Regions from separate parts of the Bradyrhizobium sp. CCGB20 genome, predicted to be linked through region 2. Evidence: predicted binding sites of a transcription regulator. Region 2 holds the regulator's gene; the other holds the start of a gene.

Region 1 (8,259 bases), 8.5 Mb from region 2:
CTGCGCTCGCGCGGCACCGTCTCGACGGCCGCCACCTTGCGCGGCATGGCCCGCTCGGCCGAGGGCAAGCTCGCGCTGGTCGAGATGAAGGCGGTCGACGACACCTATCCGATGCTGGGCCAGCTGACGCTGGCGCCACAGCTAGCGATGTCCGACCTGCTCGCGATGCGCGACGGCGCGTTCGGTGCCGCCGCCGATCCGACGTTGCTGGCGCGGCTGTCGCTGAAGACCGGCGACCGCGTCACCATCGGAAGCGCAACGTTCCAGATCCGCAGCACCGTCGAAGCCGAGCCCGACAAGCTCGCCGGCGGCATCGGCTTCGGGCCGCGCTTCCTGATCAGCGAGGCGGGCCTGCGCGCCACCGGACTGATCCAGCCCGGCAGCCTGGTGCGCTGGGTCTACCGGGTGAAGCTGCCTGATACCGGCAACAGCGAGCGCGCCACGGAGGCCTTCATCGCGGATGCGCGCAACGCGGCGCCGCAGGCCGGCTGGGAGGTCCGCAGCCGCTCCAATGCCTCGCCGCAGCTCGAACGCAACATCAGCCGCTTCACGCAATTCCTGACGCTGGTCGGCCTCGCCGCGCTGCTGGTCGGCGGCGTCGGCGTTGCCAATGCCGTCAAGAGCCACATCGACCGCAAGCTCGAGGTCATCGCAGCCTTCAAGGCCGTCGGCGCCACCGGGCGCGACGTGTTCGGCATCTACCTGGCGCAGGTCCTCCTGCTGGCCGGAATCGGCTCGGTGATCGGGCTGGCGCTCGGCGCCGCCATGCCCTTCGCCATCGTCGGCCTGTTCGGCAAACTGCTGCCGCTGCCGGTGGTGCCGGCCGTGCACGCCGACGAGCTGGCGCTGTCCTTCGTCTATGGCTTGCTGACCGCGCTGGCCTTCGGTCTGTGGCCGCTCGGGCGGGTGCACGACGTGCCGGTGGCGGCACTGTTCCGCGACACCGTCAGCTCGGAATGGCACCGGCCGCGCCTGGGCTATCTCGTGTTCATGGCCGTCGTGGTGGCGCTGCTGATCGCGGTCGTGATCGGACTTTCTTTCGACAAGCGCATCGCCGCGGTGTTTGTGGCTTCCTCCGTCGTGGTGTTCGCCCTGCTGCGCGGCATTGCCGCCCTGCTGATGGGAATCGCGCGGCGGCTGCCGCGCACGCGCCTGCCGATGCTGCGGCTTGCGATCGCCAACATCCACCGGCCGGGCGCGCTGACGCCCTCCGTCGTGCTGTCGCTCGGGCTCGGGCTCGCGGTGCTCGTCACCATCACCCAGATCGATGGCAATCTGCGCCGACAATTCCTCGCGGCATTGCCGGACCGCGCGCCGTCGTTCTTCTTCATCGACATCCCGAGCACGCAGGCCGAGCAGTTCGACGGCTATCTGCGCCAGATCGCGCCGGGCGCGACAGTCGAGGACGTGCCGATGCTGCGCGGGCGCATCGTCGGTGCGCGCGGCGTGCGCGCCGAGGAGCTCAAGCCCACCACCGATTCGGAGTGGGTGCTGCAAAGCGACCGCGGCCTGACCTATACCGCGGAGCTGCCGAAGGGCTCCAAGGTGGTCGAAGGCGAATGGTGGAAGGCCGACTATTCCGGCCCGCCGCTGGTCTCGATGGAGAAGAAGATCGCCGACGGGCTCGCCCTCAAGCTCGGCGACGAGGTCGTGGTCAACGTGCTCGGCCGCGACATCCCCGCCAAAATCGGCAATCTGCGCACCATCGACTGGCAGGGGATGGGCATCAATTTCGTTCTCGTGTTCTCGCCGAACGCCTTCAAGGGCGCGCCGCACACCCATATCGCGACGCTGACCGAGGCCGGCGGCGATGCGGCCGGCGACGGCAAGATCATCAGGCAAGTCGCCGACACCTATCCGATGGTGACGAGCGTGCGCGTGCGCGAGGTGATGGAGACGGTCGGCTCGGTCGTGACCAATCTGGCGCTGGCGATCCGCGGCGCCAGCGCGATCACCCTGATCTCGGCGATCCTGGTGCTGGGCGGGGCGCTCGCCGCCGGCCACCGCCACCGGGTCTACGATGCCGTGATCCTCAAGACGCTGGGCGCGACCCGGCTGCGGCTGCTCGGCGCCTATGCCCTCGAATACCTGCTGATCGGCCTCGCCACCGCGGTGTTCGGCGTGATCGCCGGCAGCATCGCGGCCTGGATGATCGTGACGCGGCTGATGACGCTGACGTTCGTCTGGCAGGCCGGCAGCGCGGCCGGCGTGGTCGCGGCTGCCCTGGTCGTCACGGTCGGACTCGGGCTCGCCGGGACGCTGCTGGCTTTGAACAAAAAGCCCGCCACGGTGTTGCGGAATTTGTGACAAATGGTAGCGGGTAGCCGCGCAATGTCGGAATTGCACGATTCCAGCGATTAACCACGCCTGCTCGTCAGGATTGCGGGCGAGGGCGACATTCAGCCGCGCGTGGACGGTTGCAGCGAATGTGTTAGTTTCCCACATATCCAATGGGTTCGGACCCCCGATTGTGAGCCAAATTTAATGTCGGCGCACACCGGTATCCGAGATAGAATTTGACGAACCGGCGGCATGGCGACCCTCATGCCGGACCGGGCCAACCAACGGGAATTCGACCATGTCGGACCTAGACCGTAACTACGCTTCTCCTTTCGGCAGGGCCGCCGGGCGTGTTGACGCCGCGACGGTCGATGCCGGCCTGCGCGCCTACATGCTGCGCATCTACAATTACATGAGCATCGGCCTGGCCATCACCGGCCTTGCCGCGCTTGGCGTCTATATGGCCGCCGTGACCGACGTTCCGACCCCGGAAGCGGTCCGCGTCGGCAAGCTGTTCCTGACGCCGTTCGGCTACGCGATGTTCGTCAGCCCCCTGAAGTGGCTGTTCATGCTCGCGCCGCTCGCAATGGTGTTCGTGATCTCGGCGGGCATCAACCGTCTCGCCCCCTCGACCGCACAGATCCTGTTCTGGGTGTTCGCGGCGCTGATGGGCATCTCGCTGTCGTCGATCTTCCTGGTGTTCACGCACACCTCGATCGTGCGCGTGTTCTTCATCACGGCCGCCACGTTCGGTGCACTGAGCCTGTACGGCTACAGCACCAAGCGTGACCTGAGCGGGATGAGCTCGTTCCTGTTCATGGGCCTGATCGGCATCATCATCGCCAGCCTGGTGAACCTGTTCCTGGGCAGCTCGCTGCTCCAGTTCATCGTGTCGGTGGTCGGCGTGCTGGTGTTCGCGGGCCTCACCGCCTGGGACACCCAGCGGCTGAAGAACGACTACATCTACGGCTACGCTTCGGCCGGCGGTGAAATCGCAGAGCGTGCGGCCATCACCGGCGCCCTGTCGCTGTACCTGAACTTCATCAACCTGTTCACGCTGCTCCTGCAGCTCCTCGGCCAGCGCGACTAAGCGCTGGACCTGAGGGAACGGACGCAAACCCCGGCCGGGAGGCCGGGGTTTTTGTTTGGGCGGGGGCTCGTCCCACGCGCGCCGTCATTGCGAGGAGCCCTTGCGACGAAGCAATCCGGAGTCCCACCGCGGATGCATCTCTGGATTGCTTCGCTGCGCTCGCAATGACGGGGGTGGAGGCGCCGGTGGGCCTTCCAGCGGCCGCGGGAAGGCTCTAGTCTTCCCTCATGTCCGCACCTGATATCAGGCCTACAACCGAGGCCGACCTTCCCGCCATCACCGCCATCTACCAGCAGGCCGTCCGCGAGGGCACCGCGACGTTCGAGCTGGAGCCGCCCGACCTCACTGAAATGACGCGCCGCTACCGCGCGCTGGTCGATGGCGGCTATCCCTATTTCGTCGCCATCCTCGACGGTCGCGTGGCCGGCTATGCCTATGCCGGCGCCTACCGGCCGCGGCCGGCCTACCGCTTCACGGTCGAGAACTCGATCTATCTCGACCCCAGCTTCCACCGCCGCGGCATCGGCTCGTTGCTGCTGGACCGCCTGATCACGGAATGCGAGGCGCGCGGCTTCCGCCAGATGATCGCGGTGATCGGCGATTCCGCCAATGCCGGCTCGATCGGCGTGCACACGCGCGGCGGCTTCAAGATGATCGGCACGCATCCCAGTGTCGGCCTGAAATTCGGCCGCTGGCTGGACACGGTGATGATGCAGCGCGACCTCGGCGAGGGCGCGAGCACGGTGCCGGGGAAGTAGGGGCGGTCTCGTAGCCCGGGTGAGCGCAGCGATACCTGGGAACGCTGCAAGCTAAGACCCGGATGTCGCTTCGCTCATCCGGGCTACGGACGGCGGCTATACCACCGCCAGCTTCCGATCGATCACCAGCAGCACGCGCTCGAGCTCGTGGCCGCGGCGCAGGATCAGGCCGGTCGCGGAGATCACGCTGTACATGCCCTGCTTGCGCGCGAGGCGCGGGTCTTTCTCGATGCGATAGATCGGCACCTCCGAGGCGCGGCGGAACACCGAGAACACGGCGCGGTCCTTCAGGAAGTCGATGGCATAATCGCGCCACTCGCCGTCGGCGACCATGCGGCCGTAGAGATTGAGGATGCGGTGCAGTTCGAGCCGGTTGAACGTCACCCGGTTCGGCTGGGCGTTCGCAGCGGCGGGGTGCGCCACTGCGCGCTGTCCGCTCGGATCGGCATCCTCCGACATCACACCCATGGAGCGGCTCCTGTCGCATCAGCATGATCGCGTCCGCGAAGACCGTCCCCGGAACCGCGGATCATGACAGTTGCATGATTGCGCCAACCGTTCCGCACCGCAAGGGGCTCCCTTACTCAACTCATTGAATCGGGTGCGAATCGGAGCACACGCAGGAGTGGAACTCTGTCGCGACGAACCGTCACGGGATCGTTAGAAGGAATCATAGTATCGCCTCTTTTCCGCCAAGCGCCTGCCGCCCTGCATTGCGAAAAGACTTGTGTGCGTTGACCCGGTCCTTTCGGTTCCGGATTCCTCAGCCCCCAGCCCCCCGGGGCCGTCAGGATCGGGTCTGTACGCGCGACAAGGAGGGCCAACGCAAGTTGGTCCTTTTTTGTTTGTGTCGGGATGTTTCCGGCACGACCGACGTTCTCTTCGATCAGCGTAGACACTCTCTCCCCTCATCCTGAGGAGCCGCGCATGCGCGGCGTCTCGAAGGATCGAGGCCGAGTTGCACGAGCCGGGCCTGCATGGTTCGAGACGCGCGCAAGGGCGCGCTCCTCACCATGAGGAGCGAAACTGAGCGCGACGTCAGAGAGAGAATCGAATCAGTGCAGCGACGTGTACGCCGCGCCGAGCATCGCGCCCGGCTTTTCACGGTTGCCGTCCTGGACATAGACCACAGCGCCGTCGACGCCGTCGCGCGTGAGATTTTCCAGCGGTACCGTCCAGCTTTCCGGACGTCCGTTCCAGTCGCCGACCTTGAGTAGATTGCGCACGACGTTGTGATAGGTGAGCTGCTGTCCGCGATTTTCGCCACGGCTGATCTCGATCGGCACCGATTTCGTGATCGAGCAGATCCAGACCTCGCCGTGCGAGACCGCCGGCTCCTTGCTCTCCGCCACCGAGACATTGATGTGCTTGCCCGCAAGCGACATCGTCACCGGCACGCTCATCACGCCCATGCCCTTGTCGGTCTTGCCGATCGCGCTCTCGATGCCGGCGCGATCGCTGCCGATGACATGCGTGGAACCGTTGACCACGACTTGCGGCGTATAGACCTCGCGGTCGCCGCGCATGCGCGAATAGGCGCGCTGCCGCGCCGAGAAGCGCGAATCCGCAAGCGTGTCCTTCCAGCCGAGATAGTCCCAATAGTCGATCGGCATGCTCAGCGCGATGATCGACGGGTCGTTGGAGAGATCGCCGATGACCTTGTCGGCGGGCGGGCAGGAGGAGCAGCCCTGCGAGGTGAAAAGCTCGACCACGGCGCGGGGATCAGCCTCGGCGGGGCGGATGACGGCGACGATTGCGCAGATCCCAAGTGCTCCCGACCAGAGGGCACCGGACCAGCGCGAAACCAGATGAGAAGCCGTCATTGTTGTCATGTCGAACGCCGCACACCATTGCTCGTGAAGGGAAATCTTATCGCCTGATGGTCACCGTAGTCTTACGGGGCGCAGCATATTCATCCGTCCAGGCAACCGTCCAAGGGGAGGTTTTCCGCCGGGCGGGCCCACAGAAGCATGCCGCAAACGCGCGAAGGCGGCCTTTTGATAGGCCGCCTTCGTTTAACCTTCTACTCACGTCGCGGTGAGCCACCGTTCACAAATTCGCGCTTAGGCCGCGAGCTTGCGCAGCACGTAGTGCAGGATGCCGCCGTTCCGGTAGTAGTCGAGCTCGTCCAGCGTATCGATGCGGCAAAGCAGCGAAACGCGCTGCAACGAGCCGTCACCCGAGACGATCTCCGCGGTCAGCTTCTGACGCGGCTTCAGGTCGCCGACGAGGCCGCGCAGCGTGACCTTCTCGTCGCCCTTCAGGCCGAGCGACGACCATGAGGTGCCTTCCTCGAAGGTCAGCGGCAGCACGCCCATGCCGACCAGGTTGGAGCGGTGGATGCGCTCGAAGCTCTGGCAGATCACGGCGCGCACGCCGAGCAGACGCGTGCCCTTCGCCGCCCAGTCGCGCGAGGAGCCGTTGCCGTATTCGGCGCCGGCGAACACCACGAGCGGCACCTGCTCCTGCTGGTACTTCATCGCGGCGTCGTAGATCGACATCTGCTCGCCGTCGGGCCAGTGCTTGGTGAGACCGCCCTCGGGAATGTTGCCGTCGGCGCCCTTCAGCATGAAGTTCTTGATGCGGATGTTGGCGAAGGTGCCGCGCATCATGACTTCATGATTGCCGCGACGCGTGCCGTACTGGTTGAAGTCGGCGGGACGCACCTGGTGCTCGCTGAGATATTTTCCGGCGGGCGAGGTGAGCTTGATCGAACCGGCCGGCGAGATGTGGTCGGTGGTGATCTTGTCGCCGAACATGGCGAGGATGCGCGCCTCGACGATGTCGGTGACCGGCTCCGGCTCCTTCTTCATGCCGTCGAAATAGGGCGGGTTCTGCACATAGGTCGAAGACATGTTCCAGCGATAGGTCTCGCTCTCGACCGTCTTGATCTTGCGCCAGTTGGTGTCGCCCTTGAACACGTCGGCATACTTCTTCTTGAAGATCGACGCGGTCACGAACTTCTTCATGAAGGCGTTGATCTCCTTGGTCGTCGGCCAGATGTCCTTCAGGTACACCGGCTTGCCGTCCTTGCCCTCGCCGAGCGGCTCGACCGCGAGGTTCTTGGTGACGCTGCCGGCGAGCGCGTGTGCGACGACCAGCGGCGGCGAGGCCAGATAATTCGCCTGAACGTCCGGCGAGACCCGGCCTTCGAAGTTGCGGTTGCCGGAGAGCACGGCGGCTGCGACGATGCCGTTGTCGTTGATCGACTTCGAGATCTCCTCAGGCAGCGGACCGGAATTGCCGATGCAGGTGGTGCAGCCGAAGCCGACCAGGTTGAAGCCGACCTTGTCGAGATCGGCCTGCAGCCCGGAATCGGCGAGATAGCCGGCGACCACCTGGCTGCCCGGGGCGAGCGAGGTCTTCACCCACGGCTTTGCCTTGAGGCCCTTCGCGGCGGCGTTGCGCGCCAGGAGGCCGGCGCCGATCAGCACGCTCGGGTTCGAGGTGTTGGTGCAGGACGTGATCGCGGCGATCACGACGTCGCCGTGGCCGATCTCGAAATTCTTGCCGTCGACGGCAAAGCGCTTGGTCGGCTCCTCGGCCTTCTTGTACTCGGTGCCGAGTGCGAGCGAGAAGCCTTCGGCGACCGACGGCAGCGCGATGCGGCCTTCGGGACGCTTCGGACCGGCCATCGAGGGAACGACGTCGGCGAGGTCGAGCGTCAGGGTTTCCGTGAACACCGGATCGACCGACTTGGCGGTGCGGAACAGCCCCTGCGCCTTCGCATAGGCCTGCACCAGCGCGACGCGCGCCGGCGCGCGGCCGGAGGTCTTGAGGTAGTCGATCGCGGCGGCGTCGACCGGGAAGAAGCCGCAGGTCGCGCCGTATTCCGGCGCCATGTTGGCGATCGTGGCCTTGTCGGCGACCGAGAGATTGTCGAGGCCGGGGCCGAAGAACTCGACGAACTTGCCGACCACGCCGAGCTTGCGCAGCATCTGCGTGACGGTCAGCACGAGGTCGGTCGCGGTGACGCCTTCCTTCATGGCGCCCTTCAGCTTGAAGCCGACGACGTTGGGCAGCAGCATCGACAGCGGTTGGCCGAGCATGCAGGCTTCCGCCTCGATGCCGCCGACGCCCCAGCCGAGCACGGCGAGACCGTTGACCATGGTGGTGTGGGAGTCGGTGCCG
Region 2 (8,259 bases):
TAAGCGCCCTTGTCCCGGACACGGCGCCGGGATCTCAAAAGACGTCCGCTCCGGATCGGCATCGCGCCGCATCCGGAGCGCAAGACCAACAACGAGACCAACAACAAGCGTATATAAACGGGCACAGGGGATCGGCGTGGCAGAGATGGCCGTTCAGAGCGATGTAATCGACGACGCCGGACCGTATGACCGCGCCAAGGCCTTGAGCGCGTTCAAGCTCGGCGACGTCACCTTCTACTGGATCACGCGGCTCTCCGCGATCTCGGTGCTCCTGATCCTCGGCGGCATCATCCTTTCGCTGATCGTCGGCGCCTTCCCGGCGATGAAGGAATTCGGCATCTCCTTCCTGTGGACGCAGCGCTGGGCGCCGTCGGCCGATCCACCGGTTCTCGGCGCGCTCGGACCGATCTACGGCACGCTCGTGACCTCCTTCATCGCGATGCTGATTGCCATTCCCGTGGGTCTTGGCATCGCCATCTTCCTCACCGAGCTCTGCCCGCAATGGGCGCGCCGCCCGATCGGCATGGCGATCGAACTGCTCGCCGGCATTCCTTCGATCATCTACGGCATGTGGGGCTTCTTCGTGCTGGGCCCGTTCCTGGCCAACACGTTCCAACCCTTCATGATCAGGATCTTCGACGGCGTCCCCGTGCTGGGGGCGATCTTCGCAGGTCCGCCGTCCTATCTCAGCCTGTTCAACGCCTCGCTGATCCTCGCCATCATGGTGCTGCCCTTCATCACCTCGATCTCGGTCGACGTGTTCAAGACGGTGCCTCCGGTCCTCAAGGAGGCCGCCTATGGCGTCGGCTGCACCACCTGGGAAGTCGTCCGCAGCGTGGTGATCCCCTACACCCGCGTCGGCGTCATCGGCGGCGTCATGCTGGCCCTGGGTCGCGCGCTCGGCGAGACGATGGCGGTGACCTTCATCATCGGCAACTCGTTCCGCATCTCGTCGTCGATCTTCGCGCCGGGCACCACGATCTCGGCGGCGATCGCGTCCGAATTCGCCGAAAGCGACGGCCTGCACCAGTCCGGCCTGATCCTGCTCGGTCTCCTGCTGTTCGTGCTGACGTTCTTCGTACTCGCGGCTGCCCGGCTGATGCTGATGCGGCTGGACCAGAAAGCGGGGAAGTAACATGAACCCGATCTATTCACGCCGCCGCCGCAAGGACATCGTGATCCGCGGGCTCTGCTTCGGCGCCGCCGCCTTTGGCGTCACCTGGCTCGCGCTGATCCTGGTCACGCTGCTCTACAACGGCCTTGCGGGTTTGAACCTCGAGATCTTCGTTGCGGACACTCCGCCTCCGGGTTCGACTGAAGGCGGCTTGCGCAACGCGATCGTCGGCTCGCTGATCATGACCGTGCTCGGTGTCGGCATCGGTGCGCCGCTCGGCTTGTTCGCCGGTACCTATCTCGCCGAGTACGGCCGCAACGACAAGCTGACCTCGGTGATCCGTTTCATCAACGACATCCTGCTTTCGGCGCCCTCGATCATCATCGGCCTGTTCATCTACGGTGCGGTGGTGGTGCCGATGCGCGGCTTCTCGGCGATCGCCGGCAGCCTTGCGCTCGCCGTCATCGTCATTCCGGTGGTGCTGCGCACGACCGAGGACATGCTGCTGCTGGTGCCGAACGCGCTGCGCGAGGCGGCGTCCGCGCTCGGCCTGCCGCGCTCGCTGGTGATCAAGCGCATCGCTTATCGTGCCGCCCGCTCCGGCCTCATCACCGGCGTGATGCTGGCTACCGCCCGCGTCGCCGGCGAGACCGCGCCGCTGCTCTTCACCGCGCTGTCGAACCAGTTCTTCAGCCTCGGCCTGAACAAGACGATGGCGAACCTGCCGGTTACCATCAACAACTTCGTGCAGAGCCCCTACGCCTACTGGAAGCAGCTCGCCTGGAGCGGCGCCTTGCTGATCACGTTGACCGTGCTTGCCCTGAACATTGGCGCGCGCCTCCTTAGCGCCGAGAGGACTGCAAAATGAGCGAAATGTCTGTTTCCGTCAGTACGCCCGCCGTTCAGCACGGCTCGCAGCCGCTGCCCGAGGCGCCCGCCAAGGTGACGGTTCGCAACCTCAACTTCTACTATGGTGAGCACCACGCGCTGAAGAACATTAACCTGGCGCTCGGCACCAACCGCGTCACGGCGTTCATCGGCCCGTCGGGTTGCGGCAAGTCGACCCTGCTGCGCATCTTCAACCGGATGTACGACCTCTATCCGGGCCAGCGCGTCACCGGCCAGCTCATGCTCGACCAGACCAACATCCTCGACCCCAAGCTCGACCTCAACCTGCTGCGCGCCCGCGTCGGCATGGTGTTCCAGAAGCCGACGCCGTTCCCGATGACGATCTACGAGAACATCGCGTTCGGCATCCGTCTCTACGAGAAGATCTCGAAGTCCGAGATGGACGACCGCGTCGAGAAGGCGCTGCGTGGCGGCGCGCTGTGGAACGAGGTCAAGGACAAGCTCAACGCCTCCGGCCTGTCGCTCTCCGGCGGCCAGCAGCAGCGCCTCTGCATCGCCCGCACGGTCGCGGTGCGGCCCGAGGTCATCCTGTTCGACGAGCCCTGCTCGGCGCTCGACCCGATCTCGACCGCCAAGGTCGAGGAGCTGATCCAGGAGCTGTCCGAGAACTACACGATCGCGATCGTCACCCACAACATGCAGCAGGCGGCGCGCGTCTCCGACAAGACCGCCTTCATGTATCTCGGCGAGCTGATCGAGTTCGACGACACCAGCAAGATCTTCACGTCGCCGACCGACCGGCGCACGCAGGATTACATCACCGGCCGGTTCGGCTGAGGAGACGGGACATGGGTTCTGAACATACCGCAAAGGCCTTCGATACCGACCTCCAGGAACTCACCCGCCTGGTCGCGGAGATGGGCGGGATCGCCGAGCGCATGATCGTCGATTCCGTCGACGCGCTGATCCGCCGCGACGTCGCGCTCGGTCAACGCGTCGTCGCCATCGATGCCGATCTCGACGCACTCCAGAAGAAGATCGAGGAGCGCGCCGTGCTCACCATCGCGCGCCGCCAGCCGATGGCTGTCGATTTGCGCGAGATCGTCGGTGCCATGCGCGTCGCGACCGATCTCGAGCGCATCGGCGACCTCGCCAAGAACATGGGCAAGCGCGTCGCGGCGCTGGAGACCGATTTCCATCCGCTCAAGCTGTTCCGCGGCCTCGAGCACATGACCGACCTCGTGCAGCAGCAGGTCAAGTCGGTGCTGGACGCCTATGCCGCGCACGACCTGCCGGCGGCGATGGCGGTGTGGAAGGGCGACGAGGAAGTCGACGCCATCTGCACATCGCTGTTCCGCGAACTCCTCACCTACATGATGGAGGATCCGCGCAACATCTCGTTCTGCATCCATTTGATGTTCTGCGCCAAGAACATCGAGCGCATCGGCGACCACGCCACCAACATCGCCGAGACCGTGTTCTACATGATCGAGGGACAGGCGATCACCGACAAGCGGCCGAAGGGCGACATGACGACCTTCGCCACGACGGTTCCGAATACTTAAGGAGCGACGACCCGATGGGCGCACGCATTATGGTGGTTGAGGACGAGGAAGCTCTCACCGAGCTGCTTCGCTACAATCTCGAAGGCGACGGCTATGACGTCGAGACGGTGATGCGCGGCGACGACGCCGACACCCGTCTCAAGGAGCACATCCCCGATTTGATCGTGCTCGACTGGATGCTGCCGGGACTGTCCGGCATCGAGCTGTGCCGGCGGCTTCGTACCCGCCCGGAGACCAAGCAGCTCCCGATCATCATGCTCACCGCGCGCGGCGAGGAGAGCGAGCGGGTGCGCGGACTTGCGACCGGCGCCGACGACTACATCGTCAAGCCGTTCTCGGTGCCCGAGCTGCTGGCGCGCGTGAAGGGCCTGCTGCGGCGCGCAAGCCCGGAGCGGCTCGCAACCGTGCTCGCCTATGGCGACATCGAACTCGACCGCGACAAGCGCCGCGTGGCGCGCTCGGGCCGGCCGATCGATCTTGGTCCGACCGAATATCGCCTGCTGGAGTTCTTCCTGGAGCATCCGGGCCGGGTGTTCTCGCGCGAGCAACTGCTCGACAGCGTCTGGGGCCGCGACATCTATATCGACGAGCGTACCGTGGACGTACATATCGGCCGCTTGCGCAAGCTGCTCAATCTCGGCCGCGAGCAGGACCCGATCCGCACCGTCCGCGGCGCCGGCTACGCGCTCGATGATCGCTTTGCGAAGGCAGAGCAGGCGTAGGGTTTGCGGCGTGACGTTGGCAGACTGATCCAGCGGGCTGCCGCCGCATTCTCCGGTGTCGTCCCTGCGAAAGCAGGGACCCATAACCACAAAGAGTGGTTTGGCGAAGACTCGGAGTGACCATCCCGCGGGATAAGTGCGCCTTGGGATTATGGGTCCCTGCTTTCGCAGGGACGACATCCGATTTGTTGAACCGTCTTAGCGCGACCACTGGCCGCGCGCTGATGACCTCAGCGTGGACCCGGCTTCGCCGGCGCGCGCCGGCGATCCGCTGCGGGCTGATACGCCACGCGCGAGTGCTGGGCGCAGTAGGGCAGGCCGGAGAGCGCCTTGCCGCCGCAGAAGAAGAAATCCGGGCTCGAGGGATCGCCGACCGGCCAGTGGCAGGTCGCCTCGTTCAGCTCCAGCAGCGACAGCCGCTGGCTCATCGGCACCACGTTGTCGTAGGTGACCGGTTCGGCCTCGACCTCGACCTCGAAGGCCTGCGCCAGCGCGGTGTTGCCGCGCGCGATCGGCCGGGTCACCCGCATCATGTGCTGCGCGGGACGCGCCTTGCGCGGCCGGGGCGCTGCGGACGAGGGGCTCTTTGCGCGGCCGGACAGGCCGAGCCGGTGCACCTTGCCGATCACCGCGTTGCGGGTCACGTTGCCGAGCTCAGCGGCGATCTGGCTGGCCGAAAGTCCGGCCTCCCAGAGCTTTTTCAGCTGCTCGACGCGATCATCTGACCAGGTCAAAACCGTCATTGCACCCTTTCCTCCGCCGGCGCCTGCCATCCTGGGGCCGCACAGCGAATGCCTAAGCTTCGAAAAACCCGTGCCGTCAGAATCCCTTAAGGCTCGCCGGGCGCGCCAGATGCGCCCGAACGCTTACGCCGGTACATGAGGACTTAGAGGATCAGAACTGCTGCACGAGATGTCGTATCTGACAAGCCAAACGCTACAATATGGCGTGACTCACGCGCAAGAGTCCGCCGACTCGCTTCCACATGTTCCGTCGCGAAAATACGCAAAATCACCACCGCAAGACTACGGATTCAGCATTTCGCGAGGCTTTCCAGGCGGCATTGACACCCGTTTCACCAGGCATAAGATGGTCCTGCGTGCCGCCCTTAAAAGGCGGCACGTTTCGTTTTCCGGGCCGGTCAATGGTGCGTTGCGCAATGCACGCTCACACCGTCCGCAACAATCAAGTGATCGTCATGACTAACAGCGCAGCGCCGCATTTGCTCCCCGTTTTCGCCAGGTCCGACCTCGGTTTCGAGCGCGGCGAAGGCTGCTGGCTGATCGCGACCAACGGCGAGCGTTATCTCGATTTCACCTCGGGCGTGGCGGTGAATGCGCTCGGCCACGCGCATCCTGCGTTGGTCAAGGCGTTGCAGGAGCAGGCCGCCAAGCTCTGGCACATGTCGAACCTGTTCCAGAGCCCGGATGGCGAGAAGCTTGCGGCGCGTCTGTGCAACGAAAGCTTCGCGGACTTCGTGTTCTTCTGCAATTCCGGCGCTGAAGCGCTGGAGGGTGTGATCAAGCTGGTCCGCCATCATCACTTCTCCAAGGGGCATCCGGAACGTTATCGCATCATCACCTTCGAGGGCGCCTTCCACGGCCGCACGCTGGCAACGCTGGCTGCGACGGGGTCTGCAAAATATCTCGAAGGTTTTGGTCCGCCGATGGACGGTTTCGACCAGATCCCGCACGGTGACATCGAGGCCGTGAAGAAGGCGATTGGTCCGCAGACCGCCGGCATCCTGATCGAGCCGATCCAGGGCGAGGGCGGCGTGCGTTCGGCGACCCCCTCCTTCCTCAAGGCGCTGCGCCAGCTCTGCGACGAGAAGGGCCTGCTGCTCGCGTTCGACGAGGTGCAGACCGGCATGGGCCGCACCGGCGATCTCTTTGCGCACAGGCGCACCGGCGTCACGCCTGACGTCATGTCGCTGGCGAAGGCGCTCGGCGGCGGCTTCCCGATCGGCGCGGTGCTGGCGACTGCGGATGCGGCTTCCGGCATGGGGCCCGGCTCGCACGGCTCAACCTTCGGCGGCAACCCGCTGGCGATCTCGGCTGCGAACGCCGTGCTCGACGTCATGCTCAAGCCCGGCTTCTTCGATCACGTGCAGAAGATGTCGCTGCTGCTCAAGCAGAAGCTCGCCTCCGTGATCGACCGTCATCCCGACGTCGTCAGCGAAGTGCGCGGCGAAGGCCTCCTGATCGGCATCAAGGCCGTGGTGCCCTCCGGCGATCTCGTCGCGGCGCTGCGCGACCAGAAACTGCTCACGGTCGGTGCCGGCGACAATGTCGTGCGTTTCCTGCCGCCCCTGATCGTCAGCGAAGCCGAGATCGAGGACAGCGTCGGGCGGCTCGAACGCGCCTGCACTGCGCTTGCGGGCACCAAGCGGGCGGCAAGCTGATGAGTAACTCCCCCAAGCACTTCCTCGATATCAACGAGCTGCCGCTGTCGGAGCTCAAGCGCATGCTCGCCGCATCCTCCGCGATGAAGGCGAAGCAGAAGGCGCAGCAGCCCGTGAAGCCGCTCGAAGGCAAGACGCTGGCGATGATCTTCGAGCGCCCCTCGACCCGCACGCGCGTGTCGTTCGACGTCGCGATGCGCCAGCTCGGCGGCGAGCCCATCATGCTCACCGGCGCCGAGATGCAGCTGGGCCGCGGCGAGACCATTGCCGACACCGCGCGCGTGCTGTCGCGCTATGTCGACGCCATCATGATCCGCATCCTCAATCACGAGGCCTTGCTGGAGCTTGCGGCAAACGCCACCGTGCCGGTCATCAACGGCCTGACGCGCCGTTCGCACCCTTGCCAGGTGATGGCCGACCTCATGACCTATGAGGAACATCGCGGCCCGATCGAGGGCCGGACGGTGGCCTGGACCGGCGACGACAACAATGTGCTGGCGTCCTGGGCCCATGCGGCCGAGCGCTTCAAGTTCAAGCTCAACGTCGCAACGCCGCCCGAGCTCGCACCGAAGAAGGTGATGCGCGACTTCATCAAGGCGACCGGGGCGTCGATCGTGCTCGGCACCGATCCCGAGGCCGCCGTGCATGGCGCCGACTGCGTCGTCACCGACACCTGGGTGTCGATGGGCGACAAGGAAGGCGAGCACCGTCACAACGTGCTCAAGCCCTATCAGGTCAATGCCAAGCTGATGTCGCTGGCCAAGCCCGATGCGCTGTTCATGCACTGCCTGCCCGCCCATCGCGGTGAGGAGGTCACCGACGAGGTGATCGACGGCCCGCAATCGGTCGTGTTCGACGAGGCCGAAAACCGCCTGCACGCACAGAAGGGCATTCTGGCCTGGTGTTTCGACGCGGTGAAGTAGGTTCGTCGGAGGCCGGCTGCCGACCTCACATAGAGCTGTCGTCCCTGCGAACGCAGGGACCCATACCGCGGAAGCTCTCTTGTGGCAGGCTGGCCGAGGCTAACAGTCTTCGCCAAACTGTAGCCTGTGGTTATGGATCCCGGATCGGCGCTCCGCTTCGCTACGCTTGTCCGGAACGACACTGAATTTGAGGCGGCCTGGTACGGTTCAACCTGCATCGGAACACACCACCCAGCGGCCCCTTCCATTTCCCGCCCTCCGACCCCAGATAGAGCGCCATGGTTTCCCAATCCCCTGACATGAATACCGGGCTCGAAGGCCCGGTTCGCGCACCATCAGCGGTTCCCATCGATGACGCTGTGCTGCCCTACGAGGTCGACGCGCTGGACGTGCGCGGGCGCCTGGTGCGGCTCGGTCCCGCGCTCGACGAGATCCTGACCAAGCACGATTACCCTGCGCCGGTCGGCAAGCTGCTCGGCGAGGCCATCGTGCTGACGACGCTGCTCGGCTCGGCGCTGAAATTCGAGGGCCGCTTCATCCTCCAGGCCCAGACCGACGGTCCGGTGTCGTTCCTGGTCGTCGATTACATGGCGCCGGATCGTCTGCGCGCCTATGCGCGCTACGACGCCGAGCGCCTCGGCGAGACAAAGGATTCCGGCACGCTGCTCGGTAACGGTCATCTCGC

The links. The regulator PhoB, encoded in region 2, activates phosphate uptake and scavenging genes when phosphate is short. The targets are predictions, from matches to a motif close to TGTCATNNANCTGTCAT.
Region 1: the regulator PhoB is predicted to act here: its motif matches at 4,660-4,676, upstream of NLM15_RS02105 (DUF2794 domain-containing protein).

What each region holds. Positions count from the first base shown of each region.
Region 1 is NZ_JANADN010000001.1:445,475-453,733, reverse strand. Features, by position in the region: gene NLM15_RS02120 (ABC transporter permease) at 1-2,307, shown strand, start outside; gene NLM15_RS02115 (Bax inhibitor-1/YccA family protein) at 2,579-3,370, shown strand; gene NLM15_RS02110 (GNAT family N-acetyltransferase) at 3,598-4,128, shown strand; gene NLM15_RS02105 (DUF2794 domain-containing protein) at 4,225-4,596, opposite strand; gene NLM15_RS02100 (thioredoxin family protein) at 5,184-5,960, opposite strand; gene acnA (aconitate hydratase AcnA) at 6,192-8,259, opposite strand, start outside.
Region 2 is NZ_JANADN010000001.1:8,929,113-8,937,371, reverse strand. Features, by position in the region: gene pstS (phosphate ABC transporter substrate-binding protein PstS) at 1-3, shown strand, start outside; gene pstC (phosphate ABC transporter permease subunit PstC) at 146-1,135, shown strand; gene pstA (phosphate ABC transporter permease PstA) at 1,137-1,982, shown strand; gene pstB (phosphate ABC transporter ATP-binding protein PstB) at 1,979-2,800, shown strand; gene phoU (phosphate signaling complex protein PhoU) at 2,812-3,528, shown strand; gene phoB (phosphate regulon transcriptional regulator PhoB) at 3,543-4,250, shown strand; gene NLM15_RS42135 (GcrA family cell cycle regulator) at 4,481-4,993, opposite strand; gene NLM15_RS42130 (aspartate aminotransferase family protein) at 5,449-6,651, shown strand; gene argF (ornithine carbamoyltransferase) at 6,651-7,574, shown strand; gene NLM15_RS42120 (Hsp33 family molecular chaperone) at 7,853-8,259, shown strand, end outside.